Regions from separate parts of the Roseateles amylovorans genome, predicted to be linked through region 1. Evidence: riboswitches for the same ligand, from Rfam matches in the RefSeq annotation. Region 1 holds a riboswitch; each other region holds the start of a gene.
The links. Region 1 has a riboswitch for cobalamin ahead of N4261_RS25485 (TonB-dependent receptor). Riboswitches for the same ligand answer to the same signal wherever they lie in the genome.

Region 1 (6,384 bases):
AAGGGCTCGACATCGGCAAAGTCGTCGGGCCGGTCCAGCACGTCGAGGATGTGGATCACGCCGTGGTCGGCATCGCGGAACGGCGGATCGCCGCAGCGGTCGTGGCGATAGGCGCGGCGGGTGACCCGCTGGCGGTGGTCGTTGCGCACCTGCTGGAGCAAGGCGAGCCAGCGTTCGGTGCCGTAGGAGAGCAGCTCCAGCTGGCGAGTCCGCTCGGACAGGCTGAGCTGGCTGTCGGCGGGCAGGCTGGGCACGCGCGGGCCGTCCTCGGCGGGGCCGCTCCCTTCGTCAGGCTCTGCGGGCATCAGGCTGAGCAGGCGTTCCCGGCAGCTCAGCACATGGTCCATGTGGGCGCGTCGGCGCTGGGCCCTCGGCAGCGTGTGGATCGCGTGGTAGCGCTCCCAGAGCAGGCGATCAACGGCGGACTTGTCCCAGGTACGGGTGGTGGTGGCGGCGACGTTCACGGCGAGGCTCCCCGGTGGCGCAAACAGCCAGGGTACGCATCGCCGTGGGCGCCCTGCGCCACGCACCGAAGGCATGGGTGCAGGCGCGAAGGTGGTGCGACACCGCCCCGCCGGTCGCCTCAGCCCTCAAGCGCCTTTCGCGCCTTTCGCGCCTTTCGTGCCTTTCGCGCCTTTCGTGCCTTTCGTGCCTTTCGTGCCTTTCGCACCGTCCGCGCCTTTCGCATCCTGCGCGCCGCTGCGACGGCGTGACGGGTGACGCAAGCGCCGCCAACCGATCACCATGCCGCTGATGGCGACGATGGATCCAGCCGCCAGCAGCAGTCCGGTCACCACCTCCCAGAGCGGGCGGCGTTGAATCAGCCATGGGAAGTCGAGGCTGTGCGGCGCGTTGAACAGCCAGCGGCGCCATCGCGCCTGCGCCTGGCTGACGCCGAGGATCTGCCCATTCGCCGGATCCACATGCAGCCAGGTCAGCGCCGCATCGGTGAACCGCACCCGCCACACCGGCAGCACCCGCGTGCCGTGGTGGCTGTACCAATGCGCGTCCTCGCGGTCGAGCCACTGCAGCGCCGGGGGCGTCGCATCGGGCATGAAGCGCCGAGCGGCGGCGGTCAGGTCCTCGTCGGAGAGCGCGAAGGCCGTACCCGTGCGCGCGTCCACCACCTGCCGGTGGCCGGCCGCATCGCGCCACTGCATCAGCAAGCGCCCGTCGAAGGACAGGAGTTGCAGTTCACGTGCATCGGGCAGCGGCGGTGGGCCGAGTGCCGACAGGTCGGGCGTGAACGGCCCTTGCCAGCGCAGCTGCGCCGCTTCGTCCGATCCGGTGCGCTGGAACCATCGATTGGGGTCCATCGACAGCCAGCCGCTGGCCACCCAGGTGCAGACCAACAAGCCGCCCATCAGGCCGGTCAGATGGTGCCAGCGCATCCATCCACGGTACGGAGAGCAACTGCCGTTCTTGAAACGCTGGCGCAGCCGCACGCGCATCAGGCCGATCACCATGCCGGAGACCGCCGAGGCAATGCCCGCGCCGCTGACCCACAACACCACGGTGCGCCACAGCGGTGGGTCGGCGCGCAGCGGCGTGAAGTAGAGCCAATGCGGCACCGAACCCAGCCAGTTCCAGAAGCGCTCATGGCGGGTGGTGTCGCGCACGACCTCGCCGGTGACGGCGGAGATGTAGAGCATGGTGCCTGCGGCATCACCCACCTCCACGCGGTGCAGCGGCCGCAGCGCGTCCAGACCTTGCGGCACCGTCCACTGATCGCGATCGAGGGTCTCGACCACGCGGGCGCCCGGCGATCGGGAGAAGGCCTGACCGATGCGAGTGGCCGCCGTCGCGTCCACCGGCCCGAGGGCGCGGCCATTGACGGCGGACCACGCATGCGCTCGTCCCTTCGCATCCACGACCCGCCAGACCGGTTGGAATGCGTCGCCCTCGGGTGTGGCGGTGGCCATCATCTCCAGTGTCATGCGGCGTGGCGGCCGTGCACGAACCGCGTCCGGCAGCTCGCGCCACACCGCGGCCGGATTCACCCGGACCTGATCGGTGCGCAGTGGCGCCAGTCCGGTGAGCCGCTCTGCCTGGGTGAGCGCGGGATAGCCCACGAACATCATCACCAGCCCCGACAGGAACCAGATGACGAAGAGCAGGCAGCCGGCGATGCCCAGCCAACGGTGGGTCAGATAGAGCGCGCGTCGAAGCACCGGCCACGCCGGTGCCACAGCGGCCCAGCGGCGGGGCGCTGCCGTGTCAGAAGCGGACATAGGCGGACAGCTCCACGCTGCGCGGCCGTCCGAGCAGCCACTGGTTGCCGTTGTTGGACGTGCTGATCGCATAGGTCCGATCCAGCAGGTTGACGATCTGCAGGCCGAGGCGAAGATCCGGCCGTGCCTGCCAAGCGAGCACGGCATCGGTCACCGTGTAGGACGCGATCTGTCGGCTGTTGGCGGTGTCCACTTGTCGGCGTCCCACGTGGCGGATGCCGGCCGAGGCGGTCCAGTCGCTCAGGAGGCGCCAGTGCAGCCAGGCATTGGCGGTGGTCTCCGGGACGCCCGTCGGCGTGTTGCCATCGCGAGAGACCAGCGTGCCGCCGACGATCTCCCGGAAGTCGTCATAGCGCGCCCTCAGCCGCGCGACGTTGGCCTCCAGGCGCCAGGCGCTGCCCAGCGCCAGCTCGACCGAGGCCTCCACCCCTTGCGACGACTGCTGGCCGATCTGCTGCTGCACGTTGGGCTGGATCGGATCGCGCGAGAGCAGCTTGTTCTTCTCGATGCGGTAGCCCGCCACGGTCCAGGCGCTGCGTCGATCGGACAGCAGTTGCTTGTAACCGACCTCGACCTGCCGGCCGGTGGTCAGCTCGAACTGCTGCTGCGCGGCCGAGGTGGTGAGCAAGGCGCCGAGCGGATCGACCGCACGGCCGATCTGCGCATACGCCGACTGGGTAGACGAGGGCGCGAACACCAGTCCCAGACGGCCGGTGGTGACGTTGAAGCGTTTGTCGAAGCTGTTGGCCGGCGCGACCAGATCCTCCCGAGCGATCTTCGCGTGGTCCTGGCGCAGACCCGCCACAACCGACCACTGCGCATTCACCGCCAGGCGGTTCTCCAGGAACAAGGCCTGTGTGGTGGACCGGGCACGGTAGCGCGGCGTGTAGGGATAGGCGGCCTGATAGCGGCCCACGACCGGATCGAAGGGATCGACACCGATGCTGCCGCTGAAATAGGGCGAATCGTTGATGTGGGTGAAGCGGATGCGGTTGAACTCCAGCCCGAGGCTGAGCTGGTTCTCCATGCCGGCCACGGCCTGTCGGAGCCGCAGATCGCTGCGATTGCCCAGCTGCTCCTGCACATGGCCGATTTCCAGGAAGCTGCTCTGCTTCACTTGGCCGGTGGCCGCGTCCCAGGTGTAGCTCTCGGCATTACGCCAATGCCTGCGGCTGTCGAGGTGATAGAGCTGGTTGCGCAGCTGCACCGTGTCGGTCGGTGTCCATTGGGCGTCCAGCCGGGTCCAACGGTCGCGGTACTTGATCGCGGCATCCTCGGCGTTGTAGTTCTGGTGCCTGGTGCGATCGTCCAGCCGACCGTTGATCAGCGGCACGCCGAAATACGTCTGCGGCTGTTGATGGCCTTCGTCCCGGGACAGCGTGAGGTTGAGCGAGGGTGAGAGGTCCAGACGCAGCGCGCCGCCGACGGCCAGGCTTTCGGCATCGCCCCGGGCCATGAAACCGTCGGTCTTGCGGTGGCTGATGTCCACGCGGTAGGACCAGCGCTCATCGAGCGCGCCGCCGCTGCCGTAGGCGAGTTGGCGGGTGTGGTCGGCCCCGAGCGCGAGGCGGGCTTCCTGCCGAATCGGCGTGCGGGTCGGCTTCTTGGGCACCAGGTTGATGGCCGCGCCGATGGCGCCTTCGCCATAGATCACCGAGGCGGCGCCGCGCAGGACCTCGATGCGATCGGTGGACCAGGGGTCGAAGGGGAAGGTGATCGTGCCCGCCGCCACGTAGAGCCGGGTGCCATCGAACAGCTGCATCACCGAGCCATGGCCATTGAAGCCGCGCGCGCCCATGGACGTGCCCCCGTTGCCCGGCGCAGCGGACATCGAGAGACCGGTGGCGCGGCTGGCCGCCTCCAGCACGGTGAGGTCGCCGCGTTCGCGGATCGTGTCGCCGCTCAGCAGCTCGATGCTCGCGGGGGTCTCGAGCGGGGTTAGGCCCAAGCGGCTGGCGGTCGTCGGCGTGGTGAGGGTGGGCTTGGCCTCGGTCTTGCCGCTGATGCGCACCTCGGGCAGCGTGCTGGAGCCGGCGGCCCCGGGCGTGATGGCCACCGCTGCTGTCGTGGTGGCGGTAGTTGTGGCTGTGGTTGTGGCTGTAGCTGTGGCTGTGGCTGTGGCTGTGGCCGTCGCCGTCGCCGTCGCCATGACGGTTGGCGGATCCTGCGCGCTGGCCAGGCCGGTCAGGCCCAGGCCAGCCACCGTGCAGGCGATGGCCAGCGGGCTGGGGGCAAGGGCGGGTGCGGTGTGGCCGTGGCCGCAGGCGCGGCGGATGGTCGTGGTGAATCCACGAGCGAGGCGGGTCATGGGTGGGCTCCATCGGCCCGCGTCCCCGCAGGCCATTGCTGTGAATGGAGGCCGACGGGGCGAGCACGGACGACGCCGCACAGGCGTGCGACGCCGACGGCGCACCGCACCCCGCGGCTTCCGGAGCAGTTGCAGGCCGGTATCCGGGCTCGCGGCGTGTTTCGGAATGCGGTGGGCGCATCCCGGAACCGAGTCCTCGCCTTCCCATGCCCTGAGGGACACAGTGACCGTCGACGTGCGGACGCCGACATGAGGACTCTTGAACCGCTGACCGTTGCGGGGGCAGCACAGGCCTTGCATCGCAGGGATGCGCACCTGTTTCCCGTTTAACCCAGCCGTGAGACGGCCGGGCACCTTCAACTGATGATCTGCCGACGACACAGGGCCGTGCAGCGGCGGCGATTCTAGGGGAGTCTGCGCGCGGCCAAGCAGAGTGCGCAGTTTTCCTCATCCTCCCCCGCACGCACGCGATGGACGGGTGAGGGACGTGACAAGCGCATTCGCAAGCGCGAGGATCGTGTTCCCACTCATGCTGTCAGGGAGAGGTTATGGCGAATCGAGTCTTGCCCATGTGGCCACGGGGGCCGCTGCTCGGCATTGCGGCCGTGCTGTCGGCCTGTTCGACGACGATGGAGGCGCCGCTCGGTCCTCCAGCCAAGGAAGTGGCGGTGGCCGTCACCGCTGCCAATGAGCTGATCCAGTTCAATGCGGGGCAGCCGCAAAAGGTCCTGTGGACCAAGCCGCTGCAGGGTCTGTCCTCCGGCGAGCGCCTGCTGGGCATCGACTACCGGGTGGCCCGCGGCCAGTTGTATGGCCTGGGAAGCACCGGCCAGCTCTATCGCATCCATACCGGCACCGGGCAGACCGAAAAAATCGGCACGCCGGTGGCCCTGCCCTCCGACGGAGCGACGGAATGGGGCGTTGATTTCAATCCCACGGTCGACCGCATTCGTGTGGTCAATGACGCCGGCGTGAACATGCGGCTGCATCCGGACACCGGGGCGGTGGTGGATTCGAACCCGGACCAGCCGGGCGTGCAACTGGACGGCCGACTGGTCTACGACAGCGCGGATGTGAACGTGGACAAGACGCCTGGCATCGTCGCGGCGGGCTACACCTACAACAAGGACAACGAGAAGATCACGACCAACTACGCGCTCGACGGCAAGCTCGGCGTGCTGGTGCATCAGGGGTCGAAGGAAGGTGTTCAGCCGGTGGTCTCGCCCAACACGGGGCGCCTGTTCACTGTCGGCTCCCTGGGCATCGGCAGCTTTGCCAAGGCCACATTGGACCTCTCCGACATCGGCAACGTGGCCTACAGCGCGGTGTCGTCCCAAGGCAAGTCGACCTGGTATCGGATCGACCTGATGACCGGCAAGGCCACGCGCATCGGCAGTGTGGGCGTTTCATCTGAAGTGGTGGGCGCGGCGATCGAGCCTTGAGCTGCGCGTCGTGGTGCCGTCAGCTGTGAGCCCCGGGCACGGAAGCGCCAGCCGCTGCGGCGTTGACGGTGTCGAGTCGATGAAAAAAAGGAGCCCGCACAAGCGGGCTCCTTCGGTGCCGCACTTTCAGGCGGCGTTCTTCCGGATTGATATCGGTGGACGCGCCCTCATCGATGTCGGCGCGACGAATGTCCTCTGACACTGGCAGGCAGTGAACAACGGCAACGGGCAGTGGCTCCACGCCGCGATTGCAGAAGGCCGATCCCGCCAGTGCGGAATGAGCGCGTTCGATAGCATGCCGTGGCAATCCCCTTTCGCGCCGATCGGCAGATGCATCGGGTTCAGGTGTTGTGGCCCATGGACATGCGAGTGAGGCAACGCCGGGCGATTCATCGAGGCCCCA
Region 2 (6,384 bases), 3.1 Mb from region 1:
GACAGCTTCAAGGTCTATCCCACCACCTTCAACAGCAGCAACTTGTGCACCGGCAATCTGAGCGTCAGCGCCTCGGTGCGGGGCTTTCAGCGGGCGGTCGCGGTCCTGGACCGGGTGATCGTGGCGGAGATGCAGGCCGGCGGCAGCGACACCGGCACCATCTCCGTGGCGGCGGACAACGCCTTCGATGCCGGCGCCGTGATCATCGCGGCCAACGGCAACAACGGCTCGGCGGCCGCCACGGTGAATGAGCCGGCCATTGCCCACAAGGTGATCGGCGTCGGCAATTTCGATGTGCAGACCGGCAACCAGGTGGACGGCCAAAGCCGCGGCCCCGCGCCGGACAACCGCATCAAGCCGGACATCCAGGCACCCACCAACACCGAGACGGCGAGCAACGGCTGCGGCTGGAAGCAGAACTGCACCAGCGGTGGATCGGACACCGGCTTCCGCGTCTTCGGCGGCACCAGCGGGGCCACGCCGTATGCCGCAGGCGCCGCCGCGCTGCTGCGCAACTGGCTGCGCGGCACCAGCTTCAGCATCGATCCGGGTCAGGTCTATGCCCAACTGATCCTCTCCGGCCAACAACCCTATCCGTTCAACAACACCAGCGGTGCGGGCAAGCTGAACCTGCCGATCAACGGCTGGGCCTGGTGGGGCAAGGTGACCATCACCCACGGCGGCACGATCGACATCCCGATCGAGGTGTCCGGTGGCTCACCCAACAACTTCGACGCCGCGCTGTGGTGGCCCGAAACCGCCTCTCAGGCCCATAACGATGTGGACCTGAGCCTGATCGATCCGTCTGGCGTCGTGCGGGGCTCCAGCGTCTCGATTCCGAGCGTGTTCGAGCGGGTGCGGGCGGCCGGGGCCGTCCCGTCCGGACAGTGGAAGGTGCGGGTGCGCGGCTACAACGTGCCGACCGGCGGACAGACCGTGTACTGGGCCGCGCATGTGCGCCTGAAGTGAGCGGTGAAGCGGCGTTGCCAGTGCCAAGGCGTCGGGGGGCGGTGGCACTGGCAGATGTCTTGCCGCCTTCGCAGATCGCCGCCTTCGCAAATCCTCTGGTTCGATGGCCCAGGGACGGACGATTTCCCGTGCACACTGGCAGGTCCTTCCATCCCTCCCGCCTTGGACGTCCCGGATGAGCGACCGTACCCGCGCCTGGATCCGCCTGCCCTCCGGGGCCGCACTCGACCTGATCCATCCCTCGCCTGAGGCCTGGACGCACCACGACCTGGCGCTGCGCCTGGCGCGGACTTATCGCTGGGGTGGGGAATCGGTGTGGCCGTGGCCACTGTCGGTGGCGCAGCACTCGATGCTGGTGCTGCAGTTGCGCCAGCAGTGGGCGCAGGCCGAGGGGGAGACGCTCTCCAACGCGGCCGCACTGGCCGAACTGCTGCATGACGCCGAGGAAGGCTTCCTCGGCTTCGATTGCATCTCGCCGTTGAAGCGGGTGCTGGGGGAGCCGTTCCGGATCGTCGGCGATCGGCTGATGCAGGCCATCGCCATGCGCTACCAACTGCCGGACTGGACGACCGAGACCTACGCGCTGCACAAGCGCGCGGACAGCATCGCCGCGGCCTCGGAAGCGGTGCATTGCACCGGCTGGTCCGTGACGGAAGTGCGGGAGGTGCTGGGCATCTCCCATCCGGTGCTGGACACCGATCCCTTGCAGGCGGTGTATGGCGGCGCCGCCTGGGAACCGTGGCCCTCGGACGTCGCGGCCCAGCGCTTTCTGCAGGCGTTGCTGCGGCTGATGCCGGACACCGTCGATGAGGGCAAGCCGCGACGGTGAGGGCAGCGGGGCATGGCCGAGCGTCGCTCGCCGCCATGCCTCGATCGAACGTCGATCAGGCTTCGATCAGAAGCCCTTCATGTCGTAGCGCACGCCCACCCAGGCCTGACGGCCCAGGCCCTGGTAGTCCCGCACCGGCTGGATGTCGCGGTCGGCGGCATTCAGCAGCTTGGCCTCCAGACGCCACTGCGGCAGGAAGCGCCAGCTGGCGCGCAGGTCCAGCACCGCATAGGCGCCCAGGGTGACGCCGTCGGGACGCGCGCCCACGTCGGTCAGCGAGGCGCCCGCGCTCCACACGCCGGTGTCGTAATCGGCCGAGATGCTCTCCTGGTGCGCGGCACGGCGGATCAGCCGGCTGCCGGAGTCGTCGTTCTTCGCATCCAGGAAGTCGACCGTGGCACGCAGGCTCAGGTTGCCGAGGCGATGCGCACCGGTCAGCGTCACGCCTTCGAGCGTGGCGCGTGAGGTGTTGGTGGCGCAGCCGAAGTCATAGCCGGGTGGGCAGCGGGTCGGGTCGTTCTCGGTGCCGATCAGGTTGCGCACCTTGTTGCGGTAGACCGTCGCGCCGGCGCTGCTGTTGCCGGACTGCCAGTTCAGACCCAGCTCGACGCTGCGGCCTTCCTCGGGCTGCAGGCTGCGCACGCCGTAGCCGGGATAGTCCAGGTCATTGAAGGTGGGCGCGCGGAAGGTGGTGCCGGCCACGGCACGCAGCTTCAGCGTGCTGGACAGGGCATAGCTGGCGCCCAGGCTGCCGGTGGTGTTGCCACCGTAGATCGAGTTGTCGTCGCTGCGCAGGCTGGCCTCCACGCCCGCGGCGCCGAACTGGCCGGTGTAGCCGGCGAAGACCGCATTGTTGGTGCGCTTGTCATTGGCAAGGTAGACGGTGCTCTGCGCCTTCTCGCGCAGGTGTTCATAGGCGAGCAGCAGTTGCTGGCCCGGCGCGAAGCGCAGCGTGTTCTGCCAGCTGATCTGGTCGCGATCGGTCTTGAAACGGTCGACGAGTTGGCCGCCGGAGGACAGATCGTCGGTGCTCTTGGCCACTTGCAGCTGCGTGGTCCAGAGCAGCGACAACTGGCCCCGGTAGTCGGCGGTGACCGTGCGCGTGGTCAGGCGGTTGCGGAAGTCCGCCGACGGATCCACGCTAAAGTCCGGCCGGTAATCGGCACCGTCGTACTGCGCATTCAGTTTGCTCTGGATGAAGGAGACACCCACATGGTGGCCTTCGGCCGGTGTGAAGCCCAGGCGCGCGCTGCCGACGGTGCGGCCATAACCGTCCTTGTCCGGGTTGTAGTTGCCGAACTGGTCGTTGGGTCGGATGGCGGTCCGGCCGTGGCTGGTCTCGCGACTGAGTCCGGCCGCATAGTCGAAGCCGCCTTGTGCGCCGCTGAGGCCGAAGCTGCCTTCACGGGAGCGGTCCTCGCCGACGGCGGCATAGCCCGTGACATTGAACGCGCCCTGGCCCTTCCTGGTGAAGACCTGGATCACGCCGCCGACCGCATCGGCGCCGTACAGGCCGGACGCCGGACCGCGCAGCACTTCGATGCGGTCGATCTGCGACAGGCTCATCGCCTCCAGCGCGGTCTGCCCCAGCGTGGCCGAGCCGACCCGAACCCCGTCGATCAACACCACGGTGCTGTTGCTGCTGGCGCCACGCACGAAATAGCCGGTCGTCTGGCCGGGTCCGCCGTTGCGCAGCAACTGGACACCGGCGTAGCGCTGCAGCACATCGGCCAGGCTGGCGGTGCCGCTGTCGCGCAGGGTGGCGGTGTCGATCAGCACCACGTCGGCGATGGCGTCGCGCAGGGGTTGCGCTTCACGCGTGCCGGTGACCACCACCGGATCGATGCGGGTCTGCGCGAAGGCAGTGGGCAGGGCAGGGGCCGTGATCAGGACGAGCAGGGCAGCGTTCGCGGTGGCGCGAAGATGGAAGGAGGACATGGGTACGGCGGTACATCAAACGGCAGGACGGCCGCTTCCCCGCGGCCGCATGCGACAAGGACCTGGCCGCGCCAAGGCGCGGGCGGTCCGCCTGTTGGCCGGTATCCGGGCTGTCGGAAGATGAACCCGTGTTGCCTTCCCGGACGGATCGTCCAGTGGTCTCAGACACGTGCCGCAGGCGATGACGCACATCACCCGCCTTCCGCTTACCGTTGCGGGGGCAGCTCAGGTGGGGGTCGAGGCCATGCCTGGCGCGACCCTTCCTGATTCCCGTTGAACTGCGCCGGCGGAGGGCCGGGCGCGAGCACCAACGGCGCGGATCATATCGGGTTCGCCGAGGCGCCCGTGCGGGCTTGCCAGCCCTGTCGGCCGGGTTGCCTAGCACTTCAAGGCGCTCAAGGCCATTGGGGACGGACGCCGCAAGCGCTGGAAACGGCACGGCTGTGCGGGTCGCGCCCGGCCGACAGCACCGGAAGCAGGCGGGGAACGCCCTCGGGCGGCGCGGAGCGTCTACAGTTCGGGGCCCGGGCGCCTGGCGGACGCTGCCCCGGATCGGTTCCGGCTCCGGCCCGATCGATCCGGGGACGACAGGTCTGACAATGCCTGTCCTGCGGCCTGTGCTTCAGGGCACCGGGCCTCGGACTTGCCAAGCCGCGGACGCTGCCCGGCGCGACAGCCGCTCTTCGGAACGCTGGCGCCGTCGCACCTCGAAACCGGGCCCTCTGCGGTCCGGCCCCATAATCGCGACCCCCGGCAACGGGATCCTGATACCTAGATGGAAATCTGATGAACAAAAGTGAACTGATCGAAAGCATCGCCACCAAGAGCGGCGTGACCCGCGCAGTGGCCGCCTCCACCCTGGACGCGACCCTGGAGACCATCACCGAGGCGCTGGCCGCCGGCGATTCGATCGCCCTGGTGGGCTTCGGCACCTTCAAGGTCGGCGATCGCGCTGCCCGCACCGGCAAGAACCCGGCCACCGGCGAAGTGCTGGAAATCCCGGCGTCCAAGGCCGCCAAGTTCACCGCCGGCAAGGCGCTGAAGGATGCGGTGAACAAGTAAGCCGCTTGCGGTCGAGCGGCGCCCGGCGCCTCGCCCTGCGGCGAGCGCAGCCGGTGTCGCCCGCTCCAGCAATGAAAAAAACGCCCGACGCTGCGAAGCGCCGGGCGTTTTTTCATGGGCCTCGGTCATGGACATGACCGCCACCCAAGCCACCACGACTACGACCACGACCACCTTCGGCAGCGGTCGCTGCCCGACGGTTCTGAACGGGCACTGTGTCGCGCGGTGGCGCCACGGGGCAATGCCCCGCTTCGGGGTCACTTCTTCTTCATGTGCTCCGCACCATAGGCCTTGATCTGTTGCAGCGTGACGGCACCGGACTTGGTGGTGTCGATCTCGTCGAACCGTTTGGCCACGCGGGGCATGCCGGCCTCGGCTTCCGCCTTGGTGAGCTTGCCGTCGTGGTCCTTGTCGGCTGCGGCAAAACGCGCGTCCAGTTGCTGGGCCGCCTTCGCCGCCTTGCTGTCTTGCGCATGGGCGGGGGCGGCGGCGGTCATGGCGAGCGCAGTGACGAGTGCGACACCGAGGGAAGTCAGAACGGATGTCATGGATCGGTCTCAGGGAGGGTTGCGATGCCCGTAGGCTAGGGCACCAACCGCGTCGTCGCTGAAAAGATTTGTCAACCGATGGCGTGGGGTTGGCAAAGTTGCGGAAGCAAGCTCACGCCGCCATCAGCGGCCACCACAGCACCAGCACCCCCTGCACGCAGATCCAGCCCCACAGCAGGCAGACCGCTTCCCGGGTCGCATGCTGGCGCGGGCGCAGCATGCCGTGACCGATGCGGGCGGCCAGGAAGGCCGCCAGCATCGCCGCCACGCCCAGATGGATGCCTTGCAGCCCATGCAGCGCGGCCAGGGTGCCAGTCCAGGCGTCCAGCGTCGGTGGCCGCTCGGCGGGCCAGGCGGTGGAGAGCCCCCACAGGAACGCGATCGCCGCCAAACCGAACGCCGGTAGCAACAGCAGCGCGCGCCATCGCGCCACCGGCGCGCGACGTGCACCCCAGCCGGCCACGCACACCAGCACCAGGCTCAGCAGGTAGGCCAGCGACTGCCCTCCCAGGCTGCCCGTCGACGCCATCGCCACGCCCGGCGGTGGGCAGACCTCGAGCGCCATCGCCACATGCAGGTGGGCGAAGGCCATCGAGGCAAAGATGCTGGCCTCCACCACGATCAGGATCACCACGCCCCAGAACGAGGGCGCCTGCCAGCCGGTGGCACCCAGCGGCAGGAGGATGCCGTCCGCCACCTCGGCATCGTCGAAGGGCGGTGCGCGGTCGGTGCGCCACAGCCAGCACCACAGTGCCACCAGGGCGACCACGCCGCCGGTGACCGTGCCGGCGACGCTCTTGACCGTCATCAGCAGGAAGAAGGCCGCCGTGCCCAGCGCGGCGAGCACCGGCCAGAGACTGTCGCCCGCCAGCACCGCCACCCGCAACGGACGGGCACTGACCGGGCTGGTGAGCAGCGTCTCCCGTCCGCCGGTGACCGTGCCCGGCAGCCAATGGGCGCCGGCATGCACCTCCTGGTGCAGCGAGGGTTGATCCCACAGCGGCTCGTGGTGGCTGACCTGCGGAATGCTGCGGGTGC
Region 3 (6,384 bases), 930 kb from region 1:
GGGCAGTTGGGCGCGGGCGCTTCACTTCAAGCGGGACGCGGTGCGCACGCGGCGTCTGCGCGACATCCACAAGCTCACGGGCCTGATCGGGCTTGCATTGCTGCTGATGTTCGTCGTCACCGGGGTGATGCTGTCCTTGCCGGACGAGAGCAATGCGGTGCTGGCCCGCACCGTCGGCATGCCGACCCAGGCGCCGAAGGTCCGTGCCTCCGCCACCAGCGGCATCCAGGTGCCGCTGTCGCGCGCCCTGGCCGCGGCACGTGTCGCCTTTCCTCAGGCGCGACTGGCCTGGGTGGAGTCGCCGGGCCCCGGCACCGGCGTGATCCTGGTGCGGGTGCAGCAGCCCAGCGATCCGAGCTTCCGCTTCCCGCACAGCTACGCCTATGTCGACCCCTACACCGCCGCCTTGATCGCCATCCGTGACCGCGAGGCGTTCGGCACCGCCGATGTCATCAACAACTGGCTGCACCCGCTACACGACGGCTCCATCGGCGGCGTGGGTCTGCGGGCGCTGTGGGTGGTGAGCGGTCTGCTGCCGGCGGTGCTGTTCATCACCGGTCTGTGGCGATGGCGCTGTGTCCGACGCGCCGCTCGAATGCCCCGCGCGCCGACCGCTCCAGGGGCGGCTCCGCACACCCCCGATTGACGATCTCAACGGCCGCCACGCGCGGTACCAAACATGATGCCACCGATAACGCTCACCTTGATCCTCGCCGCGCTGCCGGCGTTTGCCCAGGCGCAGACCGCTGAGCCCTCCGCCAATTTGCTGCCGGTGGTCCGCATCAGCGGCACCAGCGACAGCGCGTCCGCCAGCGGTCTGGCCCTGGGCACCACGGCCGCCCCGCTGAACACGCCCTTCTCCATCAGCCGCGTGCCGGCCGACCTGCTGCGCGACCAGGCGGTCACCTCGCTGCAGGACGCGCTGCGCAATGTGCCGGGCGCCCAGGCCGATTCCGGCTTCAACGGCTCGCACACCCAGTTCTTCCTGCTGCGGGGGGCGGTGTCGGACAACGGCACCGGCTCCAACCGCGTGTTCCGCGACGGGGTGCGGCTGTCCAACTATCCCTACACGCCGGCATTCGTGGAGAGCGTCGACGTGCTGCGCGGCCCTGGCGCGGCGCTGGGAGTGCGCAGCGAACCCGGCGGCACCGTCAACCTCACCACGCGGCAACCTCAGTTGAAGAACTTTGGATCGGTGCTGATCGGCGCGGGCACCGCGAACGCGCGGGAGTTCTCGGTGGACTTGAACCGCGTGCTGTCGTCCGAGAACGAGCTGGCCGCACGCCTCACCGCCACCCGTTCGCAGTCCAGCGAATGGCGCCACGTACCGGATCGGCTGGACGGCGTGAAGCTGGGGCTGGCCAAGAGCGACGGCGCGCGCTATCACCTGCGGGCGAGCGTCGAAGCCACCAACCAGACCTATCAACCGGATTACGGCCTGCCCGCTCTCAATGGCCGCCCGGTGGCCGTGCCTCGAGACCGACAGTTCGGCGAGCCCTTCGGTGACTCGACGACCCGCAACCGCATCGTCGACCTGCACGGCGACGTCGCATTGGATGCTCGCACCCGCCTGACGGCAAAGCTGACGCACCTGGAAGCCGATTCCACCTCCATCAAGAACCTGCTGAATGGCTCGCCGCTGGCCAATCAGCCGGCGGGCACCTGGGCGCGGGTGTCCGCCTGGGAGCCGGGCACCACACGCCGCATCGATTCGGCGACCACCTCGCTGACCCGCGATCAGACCCTCGCTGGCCTGCGCCACCAGTTCTATGTCGGCCTGGACTATTACGAGGAATTCCTGGACCAGCCCGCGCTGTCGGTCCCTGCATCGACCAGCCCGAACATCAACGTCTTCAATCCTGTCTACGGCCTCGTCACGGCGCCCGCCAACCCAGGGTCGCTGGCCCGCTCGCTGACGACGCAGAACCTGTATGCCTTCGGCGCCTCGCTCCAGGACCAGGTGGACCTGGGGGATTGGTCGGTGGTGGCCGGTGTGCGCCTGGACCGACAGCACTTCAGATACGGCGCGGCCACCGTGATGCCGGTGGAGGAGTCCCGCTGGTCGCCGAAGATTGCGGTATTGCGACGACTCGGCGCGTCGGACAGCGTCTACGCCCATCTGTCGACCGGCACCGCGCCCAATCAGGTGGCCTCGTCCACGAATCAGTCGCTGCCAAGCCGACGGTCGGAACAGGCGGAGCTGGGCTGGAAGTCGCAATGGCAGGACGGCCGGCTCAGTTCCGACGTGGCCGTGTACCGGCTGGCGCAGAACCACATGATTTCCTCGGACACGAGCACGCCCAGCAACTTTGATTTCAACCTGGCCGGCGATGCGCGGTCGCAAGGTGTCGAGGCCTCGCTGAGCGGCCGCCTGAGCGGACGCTTGAACACCAGCCTCACCTATGCCTACACGGAGGCGACCTACGGCGACAACGCCGTCTATGGCGGCAAGCGGGTGCCGAATGTGGCGCGGCATGCGGTGAATGTGTGGGGACAGTACGACTGGGGCCAAGGGTGGAAGACGGCGGCCAATGTGGCTGTGCAGAGCCGCCGCTTTGCCGATGAGGCCAACACCACCGTGCTGCCGGGCTATGCGCGCGTCGACCTGATTCAGAGCTGGACCGCGTCACTGGAAGGTGCTCAATCCTTGGCGCTGCAACTGGCCCTGCGCAATCTGTTCGACAAGGCCTATGACGTATCCAGTCATTTGCATGTGTCGCGATGGATCACGCCCGGCCAGGGGCGCAACGTATCGGTGACGGCCACCTACCAGTTCTGACGCTGCGCTGCCCGGCGGCGCAGCGGTCCTCAGGCGAACCGCTCACAGTCGCACGTCGTCATCGCGTGGATGGCGTCAACGCACCCCGGATCGCAGGCGGACGCCAGCCCGGGGGCCGACGTCCGATGCCGATGCGACCTCGATCAGAAGCTGCGTCGCAGCGTCACCCGCAGCGTGCGCGGCTCGGCGGGATGCAGGTGGCGATCCATCACCGGCGTGGCCTCTCCCGGCAGCTGCGATTCATAGAGGTACTCGATGTCGTTGACCTTGCGGTCGAACAGATTGAAGACATCCAGCGTCAGCTCGGTCTTCGGACCGAAGCGACGGCTCACCCGCAGGTTGGCGGTCAGCGACGAATGGGAGCGCTCGCTGTTGTCCTCGATCAGCGCGCCGCTGCCGAGGTAGCGCCAGTTGATGCCTGCGGACCAGGGACCGAGGTCGCGCAAGGTCACGCCGACCGAGGCGACCTTGTCCACCGCGTTGGGGATGCGGTTGCCGGCCGGGTCGGCGTCGGCAAAGCGCGCGTGGGTCCAGGCGAAGTCGGCATCCACCAGCAGCCATGGCAGCGGCACATAGCGGTTGTTCCATTCGATGCCGCGGCGTTTGCTGGGCCGATTGGCCTCGGTGGCACCGGCATCGCCCACATAAACCAGCTCCGAATCGAAATCCAGCTTCCACAAGGCCAGCGAGCTCTGCAGGCCGGGCAGCCATTCGCTGCGCAGGCCCAGCTCATAGCCCTTGGCCTTGACCAGGCCCGGCGCAGGATCCACGGCCGCGGTGACACCCCGCGCGTCATTGCTGTGAAAGCCGCGGCCGGCGTTCAGGAACAGCTCCGTGCGTGCCCAAGGCCCGAGCACCAGCGAGAACTTGGGCGACGCCAGCGTTTGCCGGGCACGCCCTGAATCGCCGTTGCCCGCGATGTGGGTGACATGGAAGCGCCCCTGGTCGGCACGCACGCCGACGACGGTGCGGGCCCACGGTGCGAGTTCGACGCTGGTCTGTCCATAAAGACTCAGCAGCGTTTCGCGGATCCGGTCGTCGCGCGTGGTCTCGATGACGGCGCGCTGCTGGGTCTGGAAAAGGCCGACGTCGGCGCGGTCCTGGCGCACCTGCAGGCCGACTTCGCTGCGCGCAGGCAACTCGCCAATGCTGTGCTCCCGCGCGTGGCTGGCGGAGAGTCCATAAACCTTGCGGTCGTCTCGCTGCGAGAACTGGTCGCCGGTGACCGGCCGTTCCATGGCGTAGGTGAAATTGGAGAACAGGGAGAGCTCATAGGCCATCGCGTAGGCGGCGACGCGGCTGTGCGCGCCATCCACATCGCGGGACCACTCGCCCGACAGACTGGTGCGCCGGGTGCGGCCTCCGTCGGTGGGGTCGATCGCATCAAAGCGGTCGAAGGGCCTCCCCTGCCAGGTGCCGGCGTCGATCAATCGCTGCGGCACCTGGTCGGTCGAGGTCCAGTGGGCACGGTAGTCGATCAGGCTGAGTTGCCAGCGGTCCACGCCTCGGGTGTTCGACAGGGTCAGCAGCAGGTTGCGACGGTCCAGGCCTTCGGGAACCGACCAAGGGCCATCGTTGCGCATCAGCTCAGCGGCGCCCAGCAATTGCAGGCTGCCGCTGAGCTCGGTGGAACCGGCCACCACGCCACGGCGATAAGCGCCCTCACCCAGGGTCACCGCCACAAAAGGCGCATCCAGGGCCCGCCGGTAAACCATGTCGGCGGAGCCGGCCGCGGCAAAGTTGCCGTTGGGCGCGAAGTAGGGCCCTTTGCGGTAATCGATGCGATCAACCAGCTCCGGGATCAGGAAGTTCAGGTCGGCGTACCCCTGTCCATGCGCATTGCTGGGGATGTTCACCGGCACGCCGTCGAGCGTGGTGGCGAAGTCAGTGCCATGGTCCAGATTGAAGCCGCGCAGGAAGTACTGGTTGGCTTTGCCGTCACCGCTGTGCTGGGTCACGATGAGGCCGGGCACGAATTCCAGCACCTCGCCAGGACGCAACGCAGGCCGGCTCTTGAGCAGCTCGGCGCGGATGCGGCCCTGCGACGCGGCATCGGTGCTGCCGACGCCGTTGTCATAGTGGCGGCCGTGGACTTCGACCGCATCGAGTTTTCGTTCGGGTGCGGCCACCACGTCAGCGGCGGGCTCGACGATGTCGGGCGCGGCCCAGGCGCCCGCGCTGCACCACAGCAACGCGGCGGCGGCACTGCATCGCAGGCCATGGGTCGTTCGCAGGGGGTGGCGCTCTGGCAGGGTGACAGGGGATGGGCGGGTCATTCGAAGCTCTCCATCGGCCTGCGTCCCCGCAGGCCTGTTCGGTGGAGGAAGCCGATGGAATGACACGCGCAGGCGAAACCACGCGAGCGCGCAGCGTCGACGGCGCGCCGCACCCCGCGGCTTCCGAGGCAGTCGAAGGCCGGTATCCGGGCTCGCGGCGTCTGCGGGCTGCCAAGGGCAATCCGACAGGGCGCACTCGCCTTCCCATGCCCGAGGGGCACAGTGGCTGTCGGCATAGAAGCCGACTTGAGCACGCTTTCAACCGCTGACCGTTGCGGGGGCAGCACAGGCTTTGCGTCGTGGGACGCGCACCTGTTTCCCGTTTAACCCGACCGCATCGCGGCCAGGCACCTTGGACTGTGGGGAGGCCGCTCAGCGAATCCTGCTGCCGGCGGCCGGGCGCGATTCTACGAGGAGACGATCGGCCAATGAAATCGGGCCCGCGCGATCACCTGGGCGGCTGCTGAAACTCGCCTTCCACCCACGCGGCCGCGCTGGTGTCGGTCAACCGGAAGCTGGCTGCCACACGCACCTGGGCGAGGGTCTCGCCCTGCTCGTTGCGCGCGCTCAGCGTGGCGTAGGGGTTGTCCTCGTCCGGGACGATGTCCAACAGCACCTGGATGCGCCCGGCCGGCGTGTCCACCTTGACGCTCTTGTGCAGCTTCGCGTGCAGTTGCTGCTCATGGCGACGCAGCACTTCGGAGGCCGTCTTCACCAGCGTGTGAAAGGCGGCTGCATCCAGCGGCTTGGGGTTCTTCTTGTCGCGCCCCATGGTCCAGGGGCCCACCAGCGCAGGCTCGGACTCGCCGACCAGGGTCATGGCCACGGCCCAGCCCTCGTCGTCTTCGTTCTTGATCACCTGCGCCGTCCAGCGCTCATCACGCCACAGCCGCGGCTCCTGAATGATGGTGACCTCGTCGTCGGAAAAATTCGTACTCATGCGACCGAAGGTATCACGGCGATCCGACTCGGCGTGCGGTGCCACCGCACTGCGCGTCAGCGATCGCTCAGCCTGCGACCGATCCCGCCAGTCCGCGCGCGGCGGATGCCGTGGCAGCGAGCGCCTCAGCGTACAAATCGAACACGAGCGGCTGCGGAGCGAACACCTCCGCCCACTCAATGCCGTTGTTGCGCGGCAGGCAGACGATGACATGACGGCCCTCGGCAAGCCGCTTGCTCGTGAAGCTGAGCGCGCCGGGTGTGTGGCCCGCACGGGGGTTATCGAACACCCAGGCCTCCAGGCAATGCGGAAACAGCGCCGCACCGTCAAATCGCTCGACCGGCACCGTGATCACGATGGTGCCGCGCTTGCCGCCACTGGCGTTCCAA

Region 2: another riboswitch for cobalamin. It lies ahead of N4261_RS12975 (TonB-dependent receptor domain-containing protein); the one in region 1 lies ahead of N4261_RS25485 (TonB-dependent receptor).
Region 3: another riboswitch for cobalamin. It lies ahead of N4261_RS21655 (TonB-dependent receptor); the one in region 1 lies ahead of N4261_RS25485 (TonB-dependent receptor).

Annotation. Positions count from the first base shown of each region.
Region 1 is NZ_CP104562.2:6,163,674-6,170,057, reverse strand. Features, by position in the region: gene N4261_RS25495 (SET domain-containing protein) at 1-464, opposite strand, end outside; gene N4261_RS25490 (PepSY domain-containing protein) at 591-2,231, opposite strand; gene N4261_RS25485 (TonB-dependent receptor) at 2,218-4,539, opposite strand; cobalamin riboswitch at 4,657-4,912, opposite strand; gene N4261_RS25480 (DUF4394 domain-containing protein) at 5,109-5,981, shown strand; gene N4261_RS25475 (bestrophin-like domain) at 6,371-6,384, opposite strand, start outside.
Region 2 is NZ_CP104562.2:3,092,522-3,098,905, forward strand. Features, by position in the region: gene N4261_RS12965 (S8 family serine peptidase) at 1-969, shown strand, start outside; gene N4261_RS12970 (phosphohydrolase) at 1,145-1,798, shown strand; gene N4261_RS12975 (TonB-dependent receptor domain-containing protein) at 1,865-3,736, opposite strand; cobalamin riboswitch at 3,817-4,063, opposite strand; gene N4261_RS12980 (HU family DNA-binding protein) at 4,523-4,798, shown strand; gene N4261_RS12985 (EF-hand domain-containing protein) at 5,056-5,346, opposite strand; gene N4261_RS12990 (cbb3-type cytochrome c oxidase subunit I) at 5,459-6,384, opposite strand, start outside.
Region 3 is NZ_CP104562.2:5,229,800-5,236,183, forward strand. Features, by position in the region: gene N4261_RS21645 (PepSY-associated TM helix domain-containing protein) at 1-646, shown strand, start outside; gene N4261_RS21650 (TonB-dependent receptor) at 680-2,779, shown strand; gene N4261_RS21655 (TonB-dependent receptor) at 2,923-5,055, opposite strand; cobalamin riboswitch at 5,176-5,425, opposite strand; gene N4261_RS21660 (hypothetical protein) at 5,504-5,995, opposite strand; gene N4261_RS21665 (hypothetical protein) at 6,063-6,384, opposite strand, start outside.